One region of the Streptomyces sp. NPDC030165 genome, then DNA from elsewhere that is predicted to be linked to it. Evidence: riboswitches for the same ligand, from Rfam matches in the RefSeq annotation. Region 1 holds a riboswitch; each other region holds the start of a gene.
What was found. Region 1 has a riboswitch for cobalamin ahead of nicT (Nickel transporter NicT). Riboswitches for the same ligand answer to the same signal wherever they lie in the genome.
Positions count from the first base shown of each region.

Region 2: it holds a riboswitch for cobalamin, as region 1 does, so the genes downstream of both, metE (5-methyltetrahydropteroyltriglutamate--homocysteine S-methyltransferase) here and nicT (Nickel transporter NicT) in region 1, are expected to answer to the same signal.
Region 3: it holds a riboswitch for cobalamin, as region 1 does, so the genes downstream of both, ACZ4Z1_RS26350 (FecCD family ABC transporter permease) here and nicT (Nickel transporter NicT) in region 1, are expected to answer to the same signal.
Region 4: it holds a riboswitch for cobalamin, as region 1 does, so the genes downstream of both, cobN (cobaltochelatase subunit CobN) here and nicT (Nickel transporter NicT) in region 1, are expected to answer to the same signal.

Region 1 covers NZ_JBVIBD010000008.1:57,937-63,443, forward strand. Annotated here, with positions in the region: gene ACZ4Z1_RS16955 (ABC transporter ATP-binding protein) at 1-110, opposite strand, end outside; gene ACZ4Z1_RS16960 (FecCD family ABC transporter permease) at 191-1,300, opposite strand; gene ACZ4Z1_RS16965 (ABC transporter substrate-binding protein) at 1,300-2,403, opposite strand; cobalamin riboswitch at 2,605-2,817, shown strand; gene nicT (Nickel transporter NicT) at 2,816-4,036, shown strand; gene ACZ4Z1_RS16975 (VOC family protein) at 4,131-4,631, opposite strand; gene ACZ4Z1_RS16980 (DoxX family protein) at 4,718-5,269, opposite strand; gene ACZ4Z1_RS16985 (hypothetical protein) at 5,481-5,507, opposite strand, start outside.
Region 2 covers NZ_JBVIBD010000016.1:157,763-163,269, reverse strand. Annotated here, with positions in the region: gene metE (5-methyltetrahydropteroyltriglutamate--homocysteine S-methyltransferase) at 1-2,198, opposite strand, end outside; cobalamin riboswitch at 2,365-2,592, opposite strand; gene ACZ4Z1_RS27950 (hypothetical protein) at 2,713-3,192, opposite strand; gene ACZ4Z1_RS27945 (hypothetical protein) at 3,202-3,390, opposite strand; gene ACZ4Z1_RS27940 (3-phosphoshikimate 1-carboxyvinyltransferase) at 4,364-5,507, shown strand, end outside.
Region 3 covers NZ_JBVIBD010000015.1:42,095-47,601, reverse strand. Annotated here, with positions in the region: gene ACZ4Z1_RS26360 (DsrE family protein) at 1-140, opposite strand, end outside; gene ACZ4Z1_RS26355 (heme-binding beta-barrel domain-containing protein) at 670-1,233, shown strand; cobalamin riboswitch at 1,240-1,369, shown strand; gene ACZ4Z1_RS26350 (FecCD family ABC transporter permease) at 1,550-2,581, shown strand; gene ACZ4Z1_RS26345 (ABC transporter ATP-binding protein) at 2,661-3,455, shown strand; gene ACZ4Z1_RS26340 (ABC transporter substrate-binding protein) at 3,465-4,514, shown strand; gene ACZ4Z1_RS26335 (Fur family transcriptional regulator) at 4,536-5,015, shown strand; gene ygfZ (CAF17-like 4Fe-4S cluster assembly/insertion protein YgfZ) at 5,035-5,507, shown strand, end outside.
Region 4 covers NZ_JBVIBD010000007.1:197,097-202,603, reverse strand. Annotated here, with positions in the region: gene ACZ4Z1_RS15885 (precorrin-2 C(20)-methyltransferase) at 1-1,301, opposite strand, end outside; gene ACZ4Z1_RS15880 (precorrin-8X methylmutase) at 1,298-1,930, opposite strand; gene cobG (precorrin-3B synthase) at 1,950-3,329, opposite strand; cobalamin riboswitch at 3,377-3,524, shown strand; gene cobN (cobaltochelatase subunit CobN) at 3,563-5,507, shown strand, end outside.

The sequences.
Region 1 (5,507 bases):
TTCGGGCCGACCACCCCCGCGATCTCGCCCGGCGCGGCCATCAGACGCACCCCGGCCACCACACACCGGCCGGCGTACGACACCCGCAGGTCCTCGATGTCGATCCGCATGCCGGCGGCTGCTTCCGCGCCCGCGCCTGCTTCTGTGTCCCTGCCCGTACGCACGCTTGCGCTCATCCTCCCGTTTCCGCTCACCCTCCCGCTCCCAGCCGCCGGTCCAGCACGTACAGCAGCACCGGCGCGCCGATCAGCGCCGTCACCACGCCCACCGGCAGTTCCTGGGCGTCCATGGCGGTACGGCACACGATGTCCACCACGACCAGCAGGAGCGCCCCGGTCAGCGCGGCCAGCGGCAGCAGCCTGCGGTGGTCTCCCCCGACGATCAGCCTGCACAGATGCGGCACCATCAGCCCCACGAAGGCGACCGCGCCGGACACCGAGACCAGGACGCCGGTGAGCAGGCTGGTCACCACGAACAGCGTGCGGCGCAGCCGGACGACGTCCACGCCGACGCTCGCCGCCGTCTCGTCCCCCATCGTCAGCGCGTTCAGCGCGCGGGCCCTGCCCTGGAGGACCAGCAGTCCGGCCGGTACGGCGAGGGCCGGCAGGAGGAGCGTGTCCCAGGTGGCGCCGCCGAGGCTGCCCATCAGCCAGAACAGCACGCCGCGCGTCTGCTGCTCGTCCCCGGCCTGCAGCACGAGATAACTGGTGAACCCGGCCAGGAACTGCCCGATGCCGACTCCGGCCAGCACCAGCCGCAGCGGCGCGAAGCCGCCGCCCCGGCGGGCCAGCGTCCACACCAGCGCGAACGAGGCGAGCGCGCCGGCGAAGGCGGCCGACGACAGGCCCACACCCCCGCCCAGGCCGAACGTGCTCCCCGCGCCGAACACCCCGCCCGTCCCCGCCACAGCGCCCGCGCCCAGCACGATCGCGGCCACCGCGCCCAGCGACGCGCCGTTGGAGATACCCAGCAGGTACGGGTCCGCCAGGGGGTTGCGCACCAGCGCCTGGGTGGCCGTACCGACGAGCCCGAGACCCGCGCCGACCAGCGCGGCGAGCAGCGCCCTCGGAACCCGTAGCTGCCAGACGATCAGATCGTCCGTACCCGGCCGGGGCGGCGCCCCGCCCAGCCGCCGGAACACCACCGACCACACCTCGGCAGGAGCGATGTCGGTGGCACCGAGCGCGACGGCCGCGGTCAGCGCGGCGAGCAGCGCGATCAGCAGGCCGACGGCGAGCCCTGCGGTACGCGCCGCGCCGGCGGTGCGAGCCTCAGCCGCGGCACAGGCCGACGGCCCCATCAGCGCCCCGCCCCGGCCTCGTCCGGACGCTCCCCGGCCGGACGGCCCTTGCCCAGCCGGTCCGGGTAGAGCGTCTTAGCGATCCGCCGCACCGTGTCCGCGTTCCCCACTCCGGCGATGGTCGTCTGCTCGGAGCCGATACGCAGGAATTTTCCTTCCTTCACCGCGCGCAGCCCCGCCGTGGCCGGAAACTCCTTGAGGAACTTCTCGGCCTCGTCGAATGCCTTCTCATTGGCCGCGGCGCTTCCCCGGTTCCGTACGCCGAGCTGAATCCAGTCCGGGTTCTTTCCGACCACGTCCTCCCACGACACCGGTTTGAAGTCGCTCGCACAGTCCGCGAAGACGTTCCGTGCCCCGGCTTCGGTCATCACCGCGTTGGCCACCTGCCGGTTGCAGACCGCGACGGGCTGTTTCGTTCCCGCGTCGAAATCGAAGAAGAAGTACGACGGCCGCTTGCCCGCGGGGACGTCCGCGATGGCTTCGCGTACCGAGGAGATCTTCTTCTCCATCTCCGCCACCAGCTGCATCGCGCGCTTCGAGGCGCCCGTGATCTGTCCGAGCCGCCGGATGTCGCCCTCCACGGCGGACAGGTCCCGCTGCGGCACCTTCTTGCGCGGCGCACACGCCGTCGAGGCCAGGTAGACGTGTCTGATGCCCGCCGCGCTGAATTCCTCCTCGGTCGGGCCGGCCGCCGCCCCGCCCATGTTGCCCATGGAAGCGAACGTGTCGATATAGACGTCGGCGCCGGAACCGAGCAGCTTCTCCTTCGGAATCACCGTCTTCCCCAGTACCGGGACGCGCTGCGCCCGGGCATCGAGATCAGGTGGCAACGTGCCCTTTCCCGGCGGGAATCCGGTACCGACGACCCGGTCGCCCACTCCCAGCCGGAGCAGCATTTCCAGGCTCGCCGCGTTGCTCGTGACGATTTTCCGCGGGGCCTCGGAGAATGTCGTCCGCCGCCCGTCGCAATCGCTGACCGAGACGGGAAAGCCACCCGCTCCGCCGCCCCGGCCGTCCGCGGCACCCGCTGCCGTACGTCCGTCACCGCTGCCGCAACCAGTGGCCAGCCCGGCCACTGCCAGCGTCGCCAGCACCGCCGCCATCGACCGCCCACCGGCCACCGGCCACATCGACCCCGCTCGGCTCACTCGCCCCACCAGACCCACACGAGAACGCATACGTCCGCTCTCCCTGCCTCTCGACTGCCCGACGGCCCGCCCTTGCGGGCCCAGGACCAGGTAGTCGAGCGGAGAGCGCTGCGGGTTCCCGGCACATTGATCCGATGACCATGCCGCCACCGGACGTTAGAGTGTCCGGGCCGTGGTGTCGGGAAGACCGGTGAAGTCCTTCGGGTCCAGACCGGAGCGGCCCTCGCCACTGTGATCGGGAAGTTCCCGCCCCTTTCCGTACGCGCCCCGCGCCCGTACGGAGCCACTGGCCGCAGCCCGCGGCCGGGAAGGCCGGGGCGGGCGCGTACACCCGTCAGCCAGGAGACCGGCCACGGCATCTCACGAAATGATCCACGAGGTGCTGGAGCGTGACCACCGGATGTCCCTGTCCGCCGATTCCCCTTCGCCGTCCCCGGCTTCTTCGCCGTCCCCTTCCCCTACCCTCACTTCACCCGCGTCCGTTCCTTCCGCCTCCTCTCCCCCGCCCTCCGGTTTCCGCTGGCGGCGTCAGGACACCGTGCGGACCGCGGGGCTGATGGCGGTCATCGCCGCGCTGCACGTCGTCGCCTTCGGCGTGCTCTTCCTCCTGGTCGTGCCGAACCACTACACCGTGGGCTCGCAGGTCTTCGGGGTCGGCCTCGGCGTCACCGCGTACACCCTCGGCATGCGGCACGCTTTCGACGCCGACCACATCGCCGCCATCGACAACACCACCCGCAAACTGATGGCCGACGGCAAGCGCCCCGTCTCGGTGGGCTTCTGGTTCGCGCTCGGGCACTCCAGCGTGGTCGTCGCCATGGCGGCGCTGGTCGCCGGCGGCGCGCAGCTGGCCGGCACCCTGCTCGACGACGGATCGAGCGCCCACCAGGTGCTCGGCACCGTGGGCACCACGGTCTCCGGCACCTTCCTCTACCTGATCGCAGCGCTCAATCTCGTCGCGCTGGCGGGCATCTGGCGGGTGTTCCGCGCGATGCGGCAGGGCCGGTACGACGAGGCGGAGCTGGAGCAGCACCTCGACTCCCGCGGCTTCATGAACCGCGTCCTGGGCCGCTTCACCCGCTCCATCACCCGGCCCGGCCAGATGTACCCGCTCGGCCTGCTCTTCGGCCTCGGCTTCGACACCGCGACCGAGGTGACGCTGATGGTGATGGCGGGCAGCGGCGCGGCGGCCGGGCTGCCCTGGTACGCGATCCTGGTCCTGCCGCTGCTGTTCGCGGCGGGGATGAGCCTCTTCGACACGCTGGACGGTACGTTCATGAACTTCGCGTACCAGTGGGCGTTCTCGAACCCGGTGCGCAAGGTGTACTACAACCTCACGATCACCGGCCTGTCGATCGCCGTCGCCTTCTTCATCGGGACCATCGAACTGGTCACCGTCCTGCACGAGAAGCTGGCCCTGACGGACGGCCTGACCGGCTGGATCTCGTCGATCGACCTGGACAACGTGGGCTTCATCATCGTCGGCCTGTTCGTGGTCGTCTGGGCGGCGGCCCTGGCGTACTGGCGGCTGGCCGGGGTGGAGAAGCGCTGGTCGGCGCGGGCGGCGGAGGCCCGGGAGGCGGCCTGAGCCACCGGGGCCGCCGGATCTGCCGGGGCCCGCCGGACCGCTGGGGCCCGCCGGACCCGTCGCCGGGAGGGCGGGCCCCGCCCTCCCGCCGCCCTCAGGTGGCCGAGCCGGCCGCCGCGCCCGTCTTCAGGTCGCGTCCCCAGCGCGCCAGCTCGGCTTCGAGATCGAGCGGACGGATCCGGTCCGGTTCGTCCGGGCCCGGCCAGTCCGTACGCGGCACCCGCCACATGACCTCGAACTCGTTGCCGTCCGGGTCCTTGGCGTACAGCGACTTGGACACCAGGTGGTCGGAGGCACCGACCAGCGCGCCCCGCGCCGCCAGGTCCGCGGCCGTGTCCGCCAGCTCACCGAGTGTGCCGACCTCCCAGGCCAGGTGGTAGAGCCCCACCCGGCCGTGCTCGGGTCCCGGCGCCTCGGCGCCGACCGCGAACAGCCCGAGATCGTGATCGTTGGCGGTCCCTTCCGCGCTGAGGAACGCGGCCCTCCCCGGAATCTCGGAGTCCACCCGGAAACCCAGCGTCTCCGTGTAGAAGGCCACCGCGCGCGCCACGTCCCGTACGTAGAGCACCGCGTGATTCAGCCGCCGCACCGCCACGTCAATCCCTCACCTTCCGCTTCTCACCGCTCACACCGCTTCACTTGCCCCACTTGGTGCCGCTGCGCCTCGCCCGACGCTCGGACTCAGTCACGCACCAGCAGCATCACGAACGCCACGACCACCCCGAACACCAGGGCGGCCGCCCCGTACGCGAGCCGGTGCGTACGCAGGGCCGGCAGCAGCCGGTCGACCGCGTACCGGCCGGGGCCGGTCAGCGCCAGGGCTGCCGCGCCCGCCGTGAGCAGCAGCTCGTACTCCACACCCTCGGGCGCGAAGAAGCCGCCGCCCCACTTCACCGCCAGCGCGTTCACCATCGTTCCGACGACCGCCGCGCCCGCCAGCGGCGTCAGCAGCCCGAGGACCAGCCCGAGGCCGCCCAGCGTCTCGCTGAGGCCGGCCACCACGGCCATGGCCTTGCCGGCCGGGTAGCCGCTGGCCGTGAAGAACTGTCCGGTTCCGTCCAGCCCGGCCCCGCTGAACCAGCCGAACAGCTTCTGCGTGCCGTGCGCGGCCATGATCAGGCCGACCGCGAGCCGCAGCAGGAGCAGGCCGACGTCGTACGCGTGCGGCGTGGCGGCGTGGCGGTCGTCGACGCCGCTGCCGTAGTCACGGAGGGGGCTGAGGGGGGAGGACATGCGCGTGCTCATTTCTGTCTGGTCGTTCCCGGGCCGGCGGGCCCTGTGGGAGGGCCGGACCGTCCCCGCCGAAGTACTTGAAACTTCAAGTCACACGTCGACGATACACACCACTTGAAAGACGAACAACAGCGCCGCGCCCCGCACCCTCACTCTTCGGACACCCGCCCGCACGGTACGTAACCCTTGTACCTACCCTCCCCCAGGCCATTCAGCCCTCCCCCTCCGCCCCCGTCCA
Region 2 (5,507 bases), on a different contig from region 1:
TCGGCCGGGATGGCGCCGAGGCCCTCGCGCAGGAGGCTCGCCGCCTCCTCGGTGCTCGGTACGCGGGGGGAGTGGATGTCGTACACACCGGGCCCGGCCTCCCGCGGGTAGCCGTGCCCGGCCAGTTCGCGGGCCACCTGCATGCGGGAGCGGGCGGCCTCCAGACTGATCACGTCGGCGTCGAGGTCGTCGATGGCCTGCACGATGTCGCCGAACTCGGCGTAGCACATGTGCGTGTGGATCTGCGTCCGGTCCCGCACCCCGCCGGTGGTGAGGCGGAACGCCTCGGTGGCCCAGGCGAGATACGCGGCACGGCCGGCGGCGCGCAGCGGCAGCGTCTCGCGCAGGGCCGGTTCGTCCACCTGGATGACCTGGGTGCCGGCCGCCTCCAGGTCGCCGACCTCGTCGCGCAGGGCCAGCGCCACCTGGCGGGCGGTGTCGCCGAGCGGCTGGTCGTCACGGACGAAGGACCAGGCGAGCATGGTGACCGGGCCGGTCAGCATCCCCTTGACCGGCCGGTCGGTGAGCGACTGCGCGTACCGCGTCCACCGCACCGTCATCGGCTCGGGCCGCGAGATGTCACCGGCGAGGACCGGCGGACGCACGTACCGCGTGCCGTACGACTGGACCCAGCCGTGCTGCGTGGCGAGGTAACCCGTCAGCTGCTCCGCGAAGTACTGCACCATGTCGTTGCGTTCGGGCTCGCCGTGGACAAGCACGTCGATGCCCGCCTCCTCCTGGAAGGAGAGCACCTCGCGGATCTCGTTCTTGATGCGCTCCTCGTACCCGGCCGTGTCGATGCGCCCCGCACGCAGGTCGGCCCGGGCGGTGCGCAGTTCGGCGGTCTGCGGGAAGGAGCCGATGGTGGTGGTCGGCAGCAGGGGCAGGCCCAGGTGGGCCCGCTGCACGACGGTCCGTTGCGCGTACGGCGCCGAGCGGCGGCCGTCGGCGTCGGTGACGGCGGCGGTACGGGCCCGTACGGCGGGGTCGTGGGTGATCGCGGAACCGGCGCGGGACGCCAGGTCCGCGCGGTTGGCGGCCAGTTCGGCGGCGATCGTGTGGGTGCCCTGCGCGAGGCCGCGGGCGAGCGTGGCGATCTCGGTGGTCTTCTGCTGGGCGAACGCGAGCCAGCGCAGCACCTGCGGGTCGATGTCCCGCTCGGCGGTGGCGTCGAGCGGGACGTGCAGCAGGGAGCAGGAGGCGGCCACGTCGACCCGGTCGGCCAGGCCCAGCAGAGTACCGAGTGTTGCCAGCGACTTCTCGAGATCGTTGAGCCAGATGTTGCGGCCGTTGACGACACCGGCGACCAGCCGCTTGCCGGGCAGGCCGCCCGCGGCGGCGAGCGCGTCCAGGTTGCCCGCGGCGGCCTCGGTGAAGTCCAGCGCGAGACCGTCGACGGGGGCCTTGGCGAGCACCGGCAAGGCCTCGCCGAGCTGGTCGAAGTACGAGGCGACCAGCAGCTTCGGGCGGTCGGCGAGGGCGCCGAGGACGCCGTAGGCGCGCTCGGCGGCGCCGAGTTCGGCCGGAGTGCGGTCCTGCACCAGGGCGGGCTCGTCCAGCTGCACCCACGCGGCGCCGGCCGCGCGGAGGTCGGCCAGGACATCTGCGTACACGGGCAGGAGCCGGTCGAGCAGGGTCAGCGGATCGAAGCCGGCGGTGACACCGGGGGCGGGCTTGGACAGCAGGAGGTAGGTCACCGGGCCGACGAGGACCGGGCGCGGCGTGAGGCCGAGCGCGAGCGCCTCCCGTACCTCGCCGGTCTGCTTGGCGGAGTCGGTGGTGAAGACCGTGTCGGGCCCCAGCTCGGGTACGAGGTAATGGTAGTTCGTGTCGAACCACTTGGTCATCTCCAGCGGTGCCACGTCCTGCGTACCGCGTGCCATCGCGAAGTAGCCGTCCAGGGCGTCGGCCTCGAAGGCGGCGCGGTGCCGTTCCGGGACGGCTCCGACCATGACGCTGGTGTCCAGCACGTGGTCGTAGTACGAGAAGTCACCGGTCGGCACCTCGTGGAGTCCGGCCTCGGCCAGCTGCTGCCAGTTCGAACGGCGCAGGTCCTGGGCGGTCTTCTGGAGGGCGTCCGCGGTCACGCGGCCCTTCCAGTAGCCCTCGACGGCCTTCTTCAGTTCCCGGTTCGGTCCCTGGCGGGGGTAGCCGTACACGGTGGCCCGTGCTGCCGCGGCTGCGGGCTTCGCTGTCACGGAACTCTCCTTCGCGAGCGTGATCTTCTCCGAGCCCCGGTGACGGGACGAGAACGCGAAGGAACGACGCACCGGCCGAGCCATGCGGCGCCGAACAGCACCCATGCTCGCCCGGTATGGTCGCCGACCCGCCCTCGAAGGTCACCGGAGTGTCCGCGCACGTATGGACGCACACGGGCAACGGGCAGGTCTTCGGACTCGCGGGCACGCCTGCCGGACTTCGTCCGGCGGACACCTACTGGCCGTCGCTTCCCGGATCCGCGGCCCGGATCCAGTGCGTATGACGGCGGTCGTTCCCGCTCACCGCTGCGGGGCAGTCCCGGATTCCCACCGGGTTCCCTCTTACGACGCGTCTGCCTGGCGGGCAGGGCGAACCAGCTGCACCGGACACAGTAGATCGAGCGCACACCGTACGGACACCCCTGTTCACATGGCGGTACGTGAGATGTGACACCAAGGGCGGGGCGGGGCGGGTGCGGGGCGGGCCGACCGTCTTCCGGCGGCTTGTCCGGCGTCAGCCCGCACTCTCACCCGGGCCGGCTGACTCCCAGCCGGACATGGCCAGTTCATCGTCGCGCAGGGCCCACACGGGCCCGTCGCCCGGGGCGGGCCCCTCGACCACCCGCAAGTGGTAGGGACGGTACTCGTCGTCCGCGTCCTCGACGGTGAACCCGGCGGACGCCAGGATCGCGGCCATCGCCCGCGTCATCGCGGCCGAGACCTCGCCGCAGTGCCGCAGGACGGGGTCGTCCAGCAGCTTGAGGCGGAGCGCACGGGTCGTGCACTCCCGCAGGCGCGGACCGGCCGACCAGTCCACATACACGCCGCCGGCCGCATCGGCGCCGTGATCGACTTCCACCTCCACACCGCCGGCCAGAACGGGATGCAGGCCGGGCGCGCGCACCGGGAGGCCGGCGGCGGCCAGCTCGTCGCGCACCTTCGACGCGAGCGCCTCCTGACGCACGGACTCTTCAGCACTCACCTTCTCGAACATCCGCTCAATCTAGCGGCCCGCGCTGACACCGAACCGGAAATCCGCTTCGGTCCAGCCCGGTTCGGGCGGTGCCGGTTCGGACGAGGTGGCGGCCTTTTCGGCGAGTTCGCTCACCCGGGACACGATCGAGGCGATCTTTTGGTGATCCTCGACGAGCTTCGCGACCGTCGGGGCGGGATCCGGTCGTGCGCGCAGCAACTGGGAGAACAGTCCCCCGTCCTCGCCCCTGTGATGCGACGAGAGAGCGTCACAAAAGGCCAGGCAATGCAGACCGGTACGTCATCGTTCCCCGTGCGGCGCCCGAGATGCGTCCTGACGTGATGGATCCGGCGGCGCAGTTCTTGATGGGCTTGTGAGGGCTGAAGGCTCAGGGCAGCTGTACGAGCGCCGCCGCGGGGAGCCTGGAAAGAACGGGATGCCACGGATGGCGGCCCTTTCGCTTCCACATCTCCATGCCTGACGCAGTCCGTCACCGGCACGCGATGCTGCCGCTAGCCGACCACGCGATGCGGCGATAAGGCAAGCACGGTGCCCCTGTCCCGTCCCGTCCCCTCTCGGACGGGTCCGGATCGGCGCTCACCGAGCATGCCCGGGCCTGAACACGAGGGAACATCTCCGAAATCGGGCGCCCCGCCGCCCCGTCGGCACAGCCTGGTCCCCGCAGAGGGCGACGCTCGCTCAGGCGCGACGCACTTCGAGGACTGGTTGCGGGGGGCCGCCTGAGAGCGGCAACGGTCAAGAATGGATTGCGGAGGGGTGCGTGGGGGAAGGCTGATGTTTTTTTGGGGGTGTTGGGGTTTGGGTGGGACTTGGTGAAGTGGTCAACTATTTATTGACAGTTGCTCTGCGTGGGTGATTGAGTCGGGCACGCCGCGGGGGCCTTGTTCACGGTTTTTCGAACTGTGAGGGAGGGGCGGCTGCCGAACGAGTCCTGTCCGTCGAGCCCTGTCGACCACCACCGAACCTCTCTCCGACATCTTCCGGTAATTCCTTTCTGCCGCGGCAGCGGTGGTTCTGACTGGGATCTCTTCCTCTTCTTGGTGTGGTGTCGGTGTGGCGTTCGCCTGCCCGTGAGCGGTGAATTCCGTGGCGTGGTGGTGATGTCGGGCGCAAGGCATGGCAGGTGCTCTCAGGCGGCGCTGGTTCCGGTGTCCAGGAACAGGAGCAAGGTGTGCTTGACGCCCGGATGGCGGCCCGGAAGGCATTCGACAAGCCGGGTACTGACTCGGCGGATCTGGTGGTGGACGGCGGGCGGGCCGAGAAGGCCGTCGGTGCCGGAGCGCTGAGCGTCCGGGTACCGGGGGACAAATCGGTCAGTCACCGGGCGCTGCTGGCGGCACTGCTTCCCGGTGCGCCCGAGGTTCTGACGGTGCGCAACGCCAACCTGGGCGGCGCCGTACGGGCGTTGCTGCCGGCGATGCGGGCGCTGGGGGTGGAGGCCGGCGTGGACGGCGGCACGCTGACCGTGCGGCGCGGCGTGCCGCCGGTGCCGCAGCGGGTGCGTGAGCATCCGGACGTGGCCGGATGGCCGGAGGGCGTGCCGTACGTGGAGACCGGAGGGTCGAGCGCCGCGGCCCGGCTGCTGATCGGTGTGCTCGCGGGGAGCGGCACCGCGGCGGTGGTGGACGGGGACGAGGTGCTGCGGCACCGGCCGATGGACTGGCTGGTCGATCCGCTGGCCGAACTGGGCGCGGACATCGCGTATCTCGGGAATGACGGCTGCCTGCCCGTATGGGTGAAGGGGGCGGTGTGCCGGTCCGGCAGGACGGTGGAGTTACGCGTGGGCAGCGCGCAGGCGCGGTCCGGGGTGCTGCTGGCCGTGGCTGCCGCGGGGCTGCCCGCGACCGTACGGCACCCGGTGCGTTCGCGGGACCACACCGAGCGGATGCTCGCCTCGTTCGGCGCCGTGCTGGAGGAGGGGGACGGGGAAGTCGTCTGGGGTGGTGGTGCGTTCGAGGTGCCGGGCGTCATCGAGGTGCCGGCCGATCCGTCGCTGGCGGCGTACCCCGTGGCGGCGCACCTGCTGTGGGGGGACGGCGGCACGCTGCGGGTACCGGGTGTCTGCCTGAATCCGACGCGGACCGGGTTCTTCGAGGTGCTGCGGAGGGGCGGAGCGGATATCGAGTACGAGTACGGGAGCGGGGGCGGGAAAGAGGACACAGGCCTCACGGAGGGCCGGACTCGGGGCGGGGAGCCTGTAGGGGCCGTGGTGGTGCGAGGGGGGCTGGAGGGGGTCGAGTCCGTCCGGGTGGACGAACCCTGGCTGCTGCACGCGCTGATCGACGAGGTGCCGCTGCTGGCCGTGGTCGCGGCCC
Region 3 (5,507 bases), on a different contig from region 1:
AACCACGCCGACTCCCCGGTCAGCCACAGGGAGACATGCACCCCACTGGCCACGGCCACCGCCGCCACCGTGAACGCCTGCGAGCACCGCTCGGGGGCGTCCGCCCCCGCCGTCACCTTGATCACCAGCTTCTTCGCCATACGGCCACTTTAAGGCTCCCGCCAACGCGACCTTCCGGCCCGGCAGTTGGCCAGTCGTCCGACCGGCACACGATCACCTCGGGGGCCGCGTGCGACCGGACCGTCCTGGCCGGCCACCTCGCGCGGCGTCACGCACCCGGCTCGTACGCCGCGCGGGCCGCACCCGCCCGCTGATGATCGCCCTGGGCGCCGCGCTCGGCGTCGTCGGCACCTGGCCGACCACGCCCCGCGCCGCGCCACCTCACCTCCCACGGCTGGACCGTGCCGGACGGCACCCGGGCCCGGGTCCACCCGGCGGGACCGACCTCACAGCGCCGCCACCGGCCGCGCCGACTAGACTCGCTTCCGGTCCGTAACACCTCACTCCGTCCGAGGAGCGCGCTCGTGCTTGAGGCAGTCTTCACCACCCTGCTCGTCCTGGTCGCCGTCGGCGTCGTCGCCTTCGCCGGGCTGACCTGGAAGAAGCTGTACCAGGGCCAGCGCTGACCGAGACCCCAGATCCTTTCCCCGATACAGATCGCCTGAGCTGATGATCGAGATCCCGTCCGACCTGAACCCGGCCCTCGTGCCCCTCGCTTTCCTGCTGGGCAACTGGGAGGGCGCCGGCGTCGCCGACTTCCCCGGTGCCGAGAAGTGCAACTTCGGCCAGGAGGTCACCTTCACGCACGACGGCCGTGACTTCCTCGAATACACCTCGCACAGCTGGGTGCTCGACGGCGAGGGCAAGAAGGTCGCGCCGCTGGAGACCGAGTCCGGCTACTGGCGCATCGACAAGGACCGCAAGGTCGAGATCGTGATGATCCGCGACGGCGGCGTCGCGGAGGTCTGGTACGGCGAGCTGGCCGACCAGAAGCCGCAGATCGACCTGGCCACCGACGCCGTGGCGCGTACCGCCGCCTCCGGCCCGTACACCGGCGGCAAGCGCCTGTACGGTTATGTCAACAGCGACCTGATGTGGGTCGGCGAGAAGGCCACCCCCGAGGTGCCGCTGCGCCCGTACATGTCGGCGCACCTGAAGAAGGTCGTCGACCCGAGCGAGTGGGCCAAGGACATCAAGGACCTGCCGGACGACGGCATCGCCTTCTTCAAGTAGACCGCCTTCGAACAGGCAGCACACAGTCGCAGAGCGCCCCGCGGGGGAAGTCCGGTGAGAGTCCGGCGCTGACCCGCAACGGTGTGCGGAACGTCCGTTCCGCCAGCCCGATCACCCGCGGGAGCGCCCGTTCCTGACAACTCGCCGTGGACTGCGAGGGGACACCGCCGCCGGCCTCGCGCCACGCGCCGTCACCCCTGACCGTACGGACGCGGCCCGAGCCGAAGGCGTACGTCCCTTGGCCGCCCCAGCCCGTACCGCCGGCCCCGCCGCCTCCGAGAGCCATGCCTGCGCCCGGCCCCGTACCGGCTCGCCGGTGCCCACCGTGCCGCTGGCCGCCGGGCTGGCCCTCGTGCTGCTCGCCTCACTGGTGTGCGGCGTAGGCCTCGGCGCCTCCGGCGTCGGCTGGGGCGACGTGCTGCGCTACCTCGGCTCCGGGCTGAGCGGCGGCACGATCGCCTCCGACGAGGTCTCCGCGTACACCATCGTGTGGGAGCTGCGCTTCCCGCGCGCGCTCCTGGCCGCCGTCGTCGGCGCCGGGCTGTCCGCCATCGGTGTGGCCGTCCAGGCACTGGTACGCAACGCCCTCGCCGATCCGTTCGTGCTCGGCATCTCCTCCGGCGCCGCGGTCGGCGCCAACGCCGTCCTGCTCTTCGGGGCGCTGGCCGCGCTGGGCGTCTGGGCGCTGTCCGCCGCGGCGTTCTGCTCGGCGCTGCTGGCCATGGCGCTGGTGTACGCGGCGGCCCGCAGCGCGCACGGCCTGACCCCGCTGCGCCTGGTCCTGACCGGCTCCGCGATGTACTACGGCTTCTCCGCCCTCTCCACCCTGATGGTCTTCGCCGCCGACCGGGGCGAGGCGGCGCGCTCCGCCATGATGTGGCTGCTCGGCAGCCTCAGCGGCGCGGGCTGGGGCTCACTGCCCGTCGCCGCGGCGGCGGTGGCCGGGGCGCTGGTGTACCTGATGCTCTCCGCGGGCCGCCTCAACGCGCTCGCGATGGGGGACGAGTCGGCCGCCGCGCTCGGCGTGGACCCCGGGCGGCTGCGCCGGGAGCTGTTCGCGGTCACGGCGGCCGTCACCGGCGCGGTGGTCGCGGTCAGCGGCGCGATCGGCTTCGTCGGGCTGATGGTGCCGCACGTGACCCGGATGCTGGTGGGTGCCGGGCACCGCCGGGTGCTGGTGGTGGCCCCGCTGCTGGGCGCGGTGCTGATGGTGTGGGTGGACATCCTGTCCCGGGTGCTGCTGGCGCCCGTCGAGCTGCCGGTCGGAGTGATCACCGCGGTGCTCGGCGTGCCGGCCTTCGTCCTGCTGATGCGGCGCCGCGGCTACACGTTCGGAGGCGGGGCCTGATGCGGGGACACGGCGGTAGGTACGTACGCAGGCGGGGCCTGACGCGGAACCACGGCGGCACGTACGGAGGCGGCATCTGATGCGGATCGACATCGACGCGGTGTCCGTGGACGTGGCCGGTGCCCGGCTCGTGCACGACATCACCCTGCACGCGGGCAGCGGCCGGGTCGTCGGGCTGGTCGGGCCCAACGGCAGCGGCAAGTCCACCCTGCTGCGCTGTGCCTACCGCGCGCTGCGCCCGGCCGCCGGGACGGTCCGGCTGGACGGCGCGGACCTGCACGCCATGGGCGTACGCGAAGGGGCCCGCCACCTGGCCGCGCTGCCCCAGGAGTCGGCGACCGAGTTCGGCTTCACGGCCGCGGAGGTCGTCGCGATGGGGCGGCTGCCGCACCAGCGCGGTTCGGGGCGGCCGAGCGCGGCGGACCTGCGGGTGTGCGAGGCGGCGCTGGTACGGACCGGCGCGGACCACCTGGCCGGGCGCGCGTTCCTGAGCCTGTCCGGCGGCGAGAAGCAGCGTGTGCTGATCGCCCGCGCGCTGGCCCAGGAACCGCGGGTGCTGGTGCTGGACGAGCCGACGAACCACCTCGACATCGCGCAGCAGCTGGAACTGCTGGCGCTGGTGCGGGACAGCGGACTGACGGTGCTGACCGCGCTGCACGACCTGAACCTGGCCGCCCTGCACTGTGACGAGCTGTACGTCATCTCCGGAGGGCGCATCGTCGCCTCCGGCGCGCCGCACGACGTGCTGGGCCCGGAGCTGCTGGCCGAGGTGTTCGGGGTGCGCGCGCACCGCGTGGCGCACCCCGAGACCGGTGCCGTACAGCTCCTGTTCGACCGCCTGCCCGGCCGTACCGCCCCCTCGACCACCCCGTAAGGACCCTCCATGCGCACCCGCCACCGCTCCGCCGCCCTGCTCACCGCCCTCACGCTCGCCGCGCTCACCGGCTGCGGTGCGCACGTCGCCGAGGACGGGAAGGACGGTGCCGCCAAAGCGTCCGGGGCGGGCGGGTCCGGGCACTACCCGGTCACGGTCGAGAACTGCGGGACGAGGACCACGTACGACAAGGCGCCGCGGCGCGTGGTCACCAACGACGTCGGGATCGCCGACATCATGTTCGCGCTCGGCCTGGAGGACCACATGGCCGGGTACGTCATGCCGGAGTACCGGGGCAAGGTCGACGCCGTCGCCTGGAAGGACGCGTACGGCAAGGTGCCCTGGCTCTCCAAGAAGGCGATCACCAAGGAGATCGCCCTGGACGCCAGGGCCGACCTGGTCTTCGCGGGCTGGAACTACGGCTTCGGCGAGGACAGCGACGTCACCCCCGCCTCCCTGAAGAAGCTCGGCATCGGCAGCTACGTCCTGACCGAGTCGTGCCGCAACGGGACCGACGGCGGCCAGGGCAGCGCCCGCGGGGTGATGCCGCCGCTGGACGCGCTCTACACCGATCTGAAGACCCTCGGGAAGATCTTCGACGTCGAGGAGCGGGCGGACGCGCTGATCGCGAAGTACCGCAAGCAGGTCGCCGACGCCCAGGCCAAGGCCCCCAAGGGCGGCGAACGGCCCACCGTCTTCCTCTACGACGGCGGCCAGGACAAGCCGATGACCTCCGGCCGTTTCGCCGGGCCGCACGACATCATCACCAAGGCCGGCGGCGACCACGTCATGAAGGACCTGAAGGACTCCTGGACCACGGTCGGGTGGGAGTCGGTGGTCGAACGCGACCCTGACGTGATCGTCATCAACGATTACGGCACGCCGACCGCCGAACAGAAGAAGTCGTTCCTGAAGTCGTACGCGCCACTGAAGAACGTCTCGGCGGTCAAGAACGATCGCATCTACGTCATGGACTACGCCGACCTGGTGGAGAGCCCGCGCAATCCGGCGGCCGTCACCGCGCTCTCCGGCTACCTGCGGAAAATAGGCGGCCGCTGAACACCCTCCTACACTGGCGGTGTGGTGAGCAGCGACTGGCAGAGCGACCTCCGCAAGCGCGGGTACCGGCTGACCCCGCAGCGACAGCTCGTGCTGGAGGCGGTGGACAAGCTCGAACACGCGACCCCCGACGACATCCTCACCGAGGTGCGCCGTACGGCGGGCGGTGTGAACATCTCCACCGTCTACCGGACGCTGGAGCTGCTGGAGGAGCTGAACCTGGTCAGCCATGCCCACCTCGGGCACGGCGCGCCCACGTACCACCTCGCCGACCGGCACCACCACATCCACCTGGTGTGCCGGGACTGCACGGAAGTGATCGAAGCCGATCAGACGGTGGCCGCACCGTTTACGACGACGCTTCGGGAAACGTTCGGTTTCGACACCGACCTGAAGCACTTCGCGATCTTCGGGCGCTGCGCGGCATGCACCGAGAAGTGCGCCGCGCAGGCTGCGGACGGCGGGCCGGGCACCGAGGGCGGGTCGGGGGCCACACCGTAGCCGGTCGTACGCTTGGGGCATGCCGCGTCAACGTGAAGCCAGTCCGCTGCTGTCGCTGCCCGGTGCCGTCCCGGCCGAGGCCCCCGACGAAGGCGTCGCCGCGCACTACGGCGACCTGTTCCGCGAACAACGCACCCTCGCGGACGGCCGCGGCTTCGTCGACCTCTCGCACCGCGGCGTGGTCACCGTCAGCGGCCCCGAGCGGCTGAGCTGGCTGCACCTGCTGCTGACCCAGCACGTCAGCGACCTCGCGCCCGGCCACGCCACCGAGGCGCTGATCCTCTCCGCCAACGGCCACATCGAGCACGCCCTCTACCTCGTCGACGACGGCGGGACGACCTGGCTGCACACCGAGCCGGGCGACGAGGAGGCGCTGATCGCCTACCTGGAGAGCATGAAGTTCTTCTACCGCGTCGAGGTCGCCGACCGTACGGCCGAGTACGCGGTCGTCCACCTGCCGGCCGGCTCCATCACCGAGACCCCGAAGGACGC
Region 4 (5,507 bases), on a different contig from region 1:
TGCCAGGTGCGGGTGCGGGAGCCGGGGTTGTAGAGGGCCATCGCCAGGTCGGCGGAGGCGGCGGCGTGGAGGCGGTCGGCGATGACTTCCCAGGGCTTGAGGCGGTCGGAGAGGGAGATGACCGCGTAGTCGTGGCCGAGGGGCGCGCCGGCGCGGGCCGCTGCCGCGTTGGCGGCGGTGACGCCGGGGAGGACCTGTACGGGGACGGATGCGTACGGGGGCTGGGCGGCGACTTCGAGGACGGCGGTGGCCATGGCGAAGATGCCGGGGTCGCCGCCGGAGACGACCGCGACCCGGCGGCCGCGGCGGGCCAGGTCGAGGGCGAGTTCGGCGCGTTCGGACTCGACCTTGTTGTCGGAGGCGTGGCGGGCCTGGCCGGGGCGTACCGGCACGCGGTCCAGGTAGGTGGTGTAGCCGACGAGGTCGGTGGCGGAGGCGAGGGCGCCGCGCGATTCGGGGGTGAGCCAGAGGGGGCCGGCCGGGCCGGTGCCGACGACCACGACCGAGCCGGTGACCGGAGCGGGGGGCGGGGTGGCGATACGGCTGGGGACGACGGCGACGGAGAAGTAGGGGACGGTGGACGGGTCCACCTCCGACAGGGGCGCCGTGCGTTCGCCGGGCATGGTGGCGCGTTCGACGTAGTCGGCCTCGGGGAGGCGGCCGGAGTCGGTGAGGGCCTGGTGTACGGAGGGGAAGGTGCGGCCGAGCTTCATGACGACGGCGGCGTCGGTGGCGGCCAGGCGGGCGGTCAGTTCCTCGGTGGGCAGGGTGCCGGGGAGGATGGTGAGGACTTCGTCCGCCTCGCAGAGCGGCTTGCCGAGGCGGGCCGCTGCCGCGCTGACAGAGGTGACGCCGGGAATGACCTCGGTCTCGTACCGGTCGGCCAGGCGCTGGTGCATGTGCTGGTACGAGCCGTAGAAGAGCGGGTCGCCCTCGGCGAGCACGGCGACGGTGCGGCCCGCGTCGAGGTGCGCGGCGAGGCGGGCGGCGGCTTCGGTGTAGAAGTCGTTGAGGGCGCCCCGGTAGCCGTCGGGGTGGTCCGTGGACTCCGTGGTGACCGGGTAGATCAGGGGTTCTTCGTGGTGGTCCGGGCGGATGTGGCGCTCGGCGATGGAGCGGGCGATCGAGCGGCCGTGGCGGGCGCTGTGGTACGCGATGACGTCGGCGGACGCGATGACCTCGACGGCGCGCAGGGTCATCAGGTTCGGGTCGCCGGGGCCGAGGCCGACGCCGTACAGGCGGCCGCGGGTGCCAGGGGAGGACTGCTCGGCTGTGCGGCCGGTGGTGTGCTGCTCGGTCACTCTTCCACGCTCGCTATCGCGTTGATCGCGGCCGCGGCCATGGCGCTGCCGCCGCGGCGTCCGCGTACCACCAGGTGTTCCAGGCCGGAGGGGTGCTGGGCCAGTGCGTCCTTGGACTCGGCCGCGCCGATGAAGCCGACCGGGATGCCGATGACGGCGGCCGGGCGGGGCGCGCCCTCCTCGATCATCTCCAGGAGGCGGAAGAGGGCGGTGGGGGCGTTGCCGACGGCGACCACCGCGCCGTCCAGGCGGTCGCGCCACAGTTCGAGGGCGGCGGCGCTGCGGGTGGTGCCCATGCGCTTGGCCAGGTCCGGTACGGACGGGTCGGCGAGGGTGCAGATCACGTCGTTGCCGGCGGGCAGCCGCTTGCGGGTGACGCCGCTGGCGACCATGTTCGCGTCGCAGAGGATGGGGGCGCCGCCGCGCAGGGCCTCGCTCGCGCGGGCGACGACCTCGGGGGAGTACGCCAGGTCGCGTACGAGGTCGGTCATGCCGCAGGCGTGGATCATCCGGACCGCGACCCTGCTGACGTCGTCGGGCAGGTCCGCGAGGTCCGCCTCGGCGCGGATGGTGGCGAAGGACTGGCGGTAGATCTCCGCGCCGTCCTTCTCGTAGTCGAACTCGCTCACTGTGCTTCGTTGCCCTCGGTCATGTCGTTGTGCGGTCGGCCGCGCGGGCCGACGCGACGGCGTCGGCGAGGCGGTCGGTGTCGGTCAGGGGGATGGTGGTCGCGGTGGCGGCCTCGTCCCGGGTGCCCCGTACGGATACGTCGTAGCCGTCGCCGGTGGCCACGACATCGACCCATGCGCCGTGCGGGTGGCCGCAGCGGCGGGCGCAGCCCGACCAGTGGACCGGCAGCCCGGTGCCGCCCTCGCGCAGGGTGGCCACGGCGTCCGCCCGTACGTCGGACAGGGACTTGGCGCAGCCGGGGCGGCCGGTGCAGGCGCCGAGTCCGTACCAGGGGGAGGCGGGGTCGGTGACCAGACCGGCCGTGGCCAGTTCGCGCAGCCGGGCTCCGGCCGTCTCGGGAGACAGGCCGGGGACGACCACGCCGCGCCAGGGTGTCATACGCAGTTCGGCGGAGCCGGTGGGGACACCGGCGGCCAGTTGCCGGAGCTGCGCGGTGGTGAGGCGGCCGAGGGGCGCGAGGAGGGAGAGGGCGCGGGTGCCGTCGGGGGAGGCGGTCACTCCAGGGCGGGGTGGGGCGGGTGCTGTTGCCGAGGGCACCGGGGCCGTCGGGTACGGCTGCGCGTCCGGCTCCTGGAGGCGCGTACGGAGGAGGCCGCGTACGGCCGCGGCGTCGTACCCGGGCGGGAGTTCCCGTACGCGCCAGGAGCCGTTGCCCGCCTCCTGGGCGACGGTGAGGAACGCCTCCGCGGCGGCGAGGGCCGCGCGGGGCGCGTCGGGGCCGGGGAGCCGCAGTGCCTCGGTGTCGTCGCCGACGCGCAGCAGCGCCGTGCCGCCGGCTTCTGCGATCAACGTCACATCGCCGCCGAGCGCGGCCATGTCGCCGCGGCCGTCGTCCAGTGCGAAGAGGAAGCGGCCGGACAGGGCGGGGGCCGTGTCGCTGGCGCACAGGAGAAGGTCCAGTTCACGGGCCCATTCCTGGACGGCGGCGCCGCCGTCCGCGCCCTGTCCGTCGAGTCCGGCGAGCGGGGAGGCGACGATGTTGCGTACGCGTTCGTGGCGGTCGGAGGGGAGCAGGCCGGCGGCGCGCAGCAGGTCGGCGAGGGGGGCGGCGCTGTCTTCGGCGAGGCCGCGCAGCTCCACGTTGCCGCGGGAGGTGAGGGAGAGGTGGCCGTCGCCGAGGCGGTCCGCGGCGTCGGCCAGCATCTCGCACTGAGGGGGCGTCAGCAGACCTGCGGGGAGCCGGAGTCGGGCCAGGGCGCCGTCGACGGCGGAGTGCAGCCGCAGCGCTCCGGGGCAGGCGTCGCCGCGGTCCCGTACGCAGGCGGCACCGCTGTCCCGTACGAGGGATTCGTCCCGGTGCGGGGGTATCGCGGGGGTGGGCGGCATGGCGGCGAGCATACCGACGATGGCTGGACGGTCCGCCGCCCGCCGTTCGGGCGGAGCCCTTACTATGCAGGTCGGTGGGTCAGCTGGCCCATCGGACGCCAGCGACGGCGCCAAGGGAGGAAGCCCGGTGGAAATCCGGCGCGGTCCCGCCACTGTGAGCCCGGCCACCGCCGGGCGAGTCAGGAACTCCCGCCGTCCGTGAACACCGCCCGGGGCGCGGACCCCGAGGAAGGCCAGACGCCGCAATGATCCTGCTGCTGTCGACGTCCGACACCGACCTGCTCAGCGCCCGCGCGGCCGCCGGTCCCGTGCCGTACCGGCTCGCCAACCCCGCCCGGCTCGACCTCGCGGAGCTGCCCGCGCTCCTGGACGGCGCCGACCTGGTCGTCGTCCGGCTCCTCGGCGGTCTGCGCGCCTGGCAGGAGGGCCTGGACCAGCTCCTCGCCGCCGGCCAGCCCCGCCCCGTCGTGGTGCTCACCGGCGAACAGGCGCCGGACGCGCAGCTCATGGAGGCGTCCACCGTCCCCATCGGCATCGCGGCCGAGGCTCACGCCTACCTGGCGCACGGCGGCCCGGCCAACCTGGACCAGCTCGCCCGCTTCCTGTCCGACACCGTGCTGCTGACCGGCCACGGCTTCGAGCCGCCGGCCGCCGCGCCCTCCTGGGGCCACCTGGAGCGCTCGAAGCACCTGGCGGCGGAGGCGCGTACCGGTGCGGAGGTCGTGGCCCGTACGGACGACACGGGCGCCGCGACCGGCCCGCTGGTCGCCGTGCTCTACTACCGCGCCCATCACATGAGCGGCAACACCGGCTTCATCGAGTCGCTGTGCGAGCGGATCGAGGAGGCCGGCGGGCGCCCGATGCCGCTGTTCGTGGCCTCGCTGCGGGCGCCCGAGCCGGAGCTGATCGAAGAGCTGCGGGCCGCCGACGCGATCGTGACGACCGTGCTGGCGGCGGGCGGTACCAAGCCCGCCGAGGCGTCGGCCGGCGGTGACGACGAGTCCTGGGACGCGGGCGCGCTGGCCGCGCTGGACGTGCCGATCCTCCAGGCCCTGTGCCTGACCGGGCCGCGCAGCGCCTGGGAGGAGAACGACGAGGGCCTGTCCCCGCTGGACGCCGCCAGCCAGATCGCGGTGCCGGAGTTCGACGGCCGGCTGATCACCGTCCCGTTCTCCTTCAAGGAGACCGACGAGGACGGCCTGCCGGTGTACGTCGCCGACCCCGAGCGCGCCGCCCGGGTCGCCGGCATCGCCGTACGCCACGCCCGGCTGCGCCACATCGCGCCCGCCGACAAGCGCCTGGCGCTGGTGCTGTCCGCGTACCCGACCAAGCACTCGCGTATCGGCAACGCGGTGGGCCTGGACACCCCGGCGAGTGCGGTGGCGCTGCTGCGCCGTCTCCAGGAGGAGGGGTACGACTTCGGTGACGAGGCCGTACCGGGCCTGGAGTCCGGCGTCGGCGACGAGCTGATCTACGCGCTGATCGAGGCCGGCGGCCACGACCAGGAGTGGCTCACCGAGGAGCAGCTGGCCCGCAACCCCGTCCGCATCCCCGCCGCCGATTACAAGCGCTGGTACGGCACGCTTCCGCAGGAGCTGCGCGAGCAGGTCGAGGAGCACTGGGGACCGCCGCCCGGCGAGATGTTCGTCGACCGGAGCCGGAATCCGGACGGCGACATCGTGCTGGCGGCGCTGCGCCGCGGCAACCTGCTCATCCTCATCCAGCCGCCGCGTGGCTTCGGCGAGAACCCGATCGCGATCTACCACGACCCCGATCTGCCGCCGTCGCACCACTACCTGGCCGCCTACCGCTGGATCGCCGCCTCCCAGGAGGACGGCGGTTTCGGCGCCGACGCCATGGTCCACCTCGGCAAGCACGGCAACCTGGAGTGGCTGCCCGGCAAGAACGCCGGCCTGTCCGCCGCCTGCGGCCCGGACGCGGCCCTCGGCGACCTGCCGCTGATCTACCCCTTCCTGGTCAACGACCCGGGCGAGGGCACCCAGGCCAAGCGCCGGGTGCACGCCACGCTCGTCGACCACCTCGTGCCGCCGATGGCCCGCGCCGAGTCGTACGGCGACATCGCGCGCCTGGAGCAGCTGCTCGACGAGTACGCGGCGATCTCCGCCATGGACCCGGCCAAGCTGCCCGCCATCCGCGCCCAGATCTGGACGCTGATCCAGGCCGCCAAGC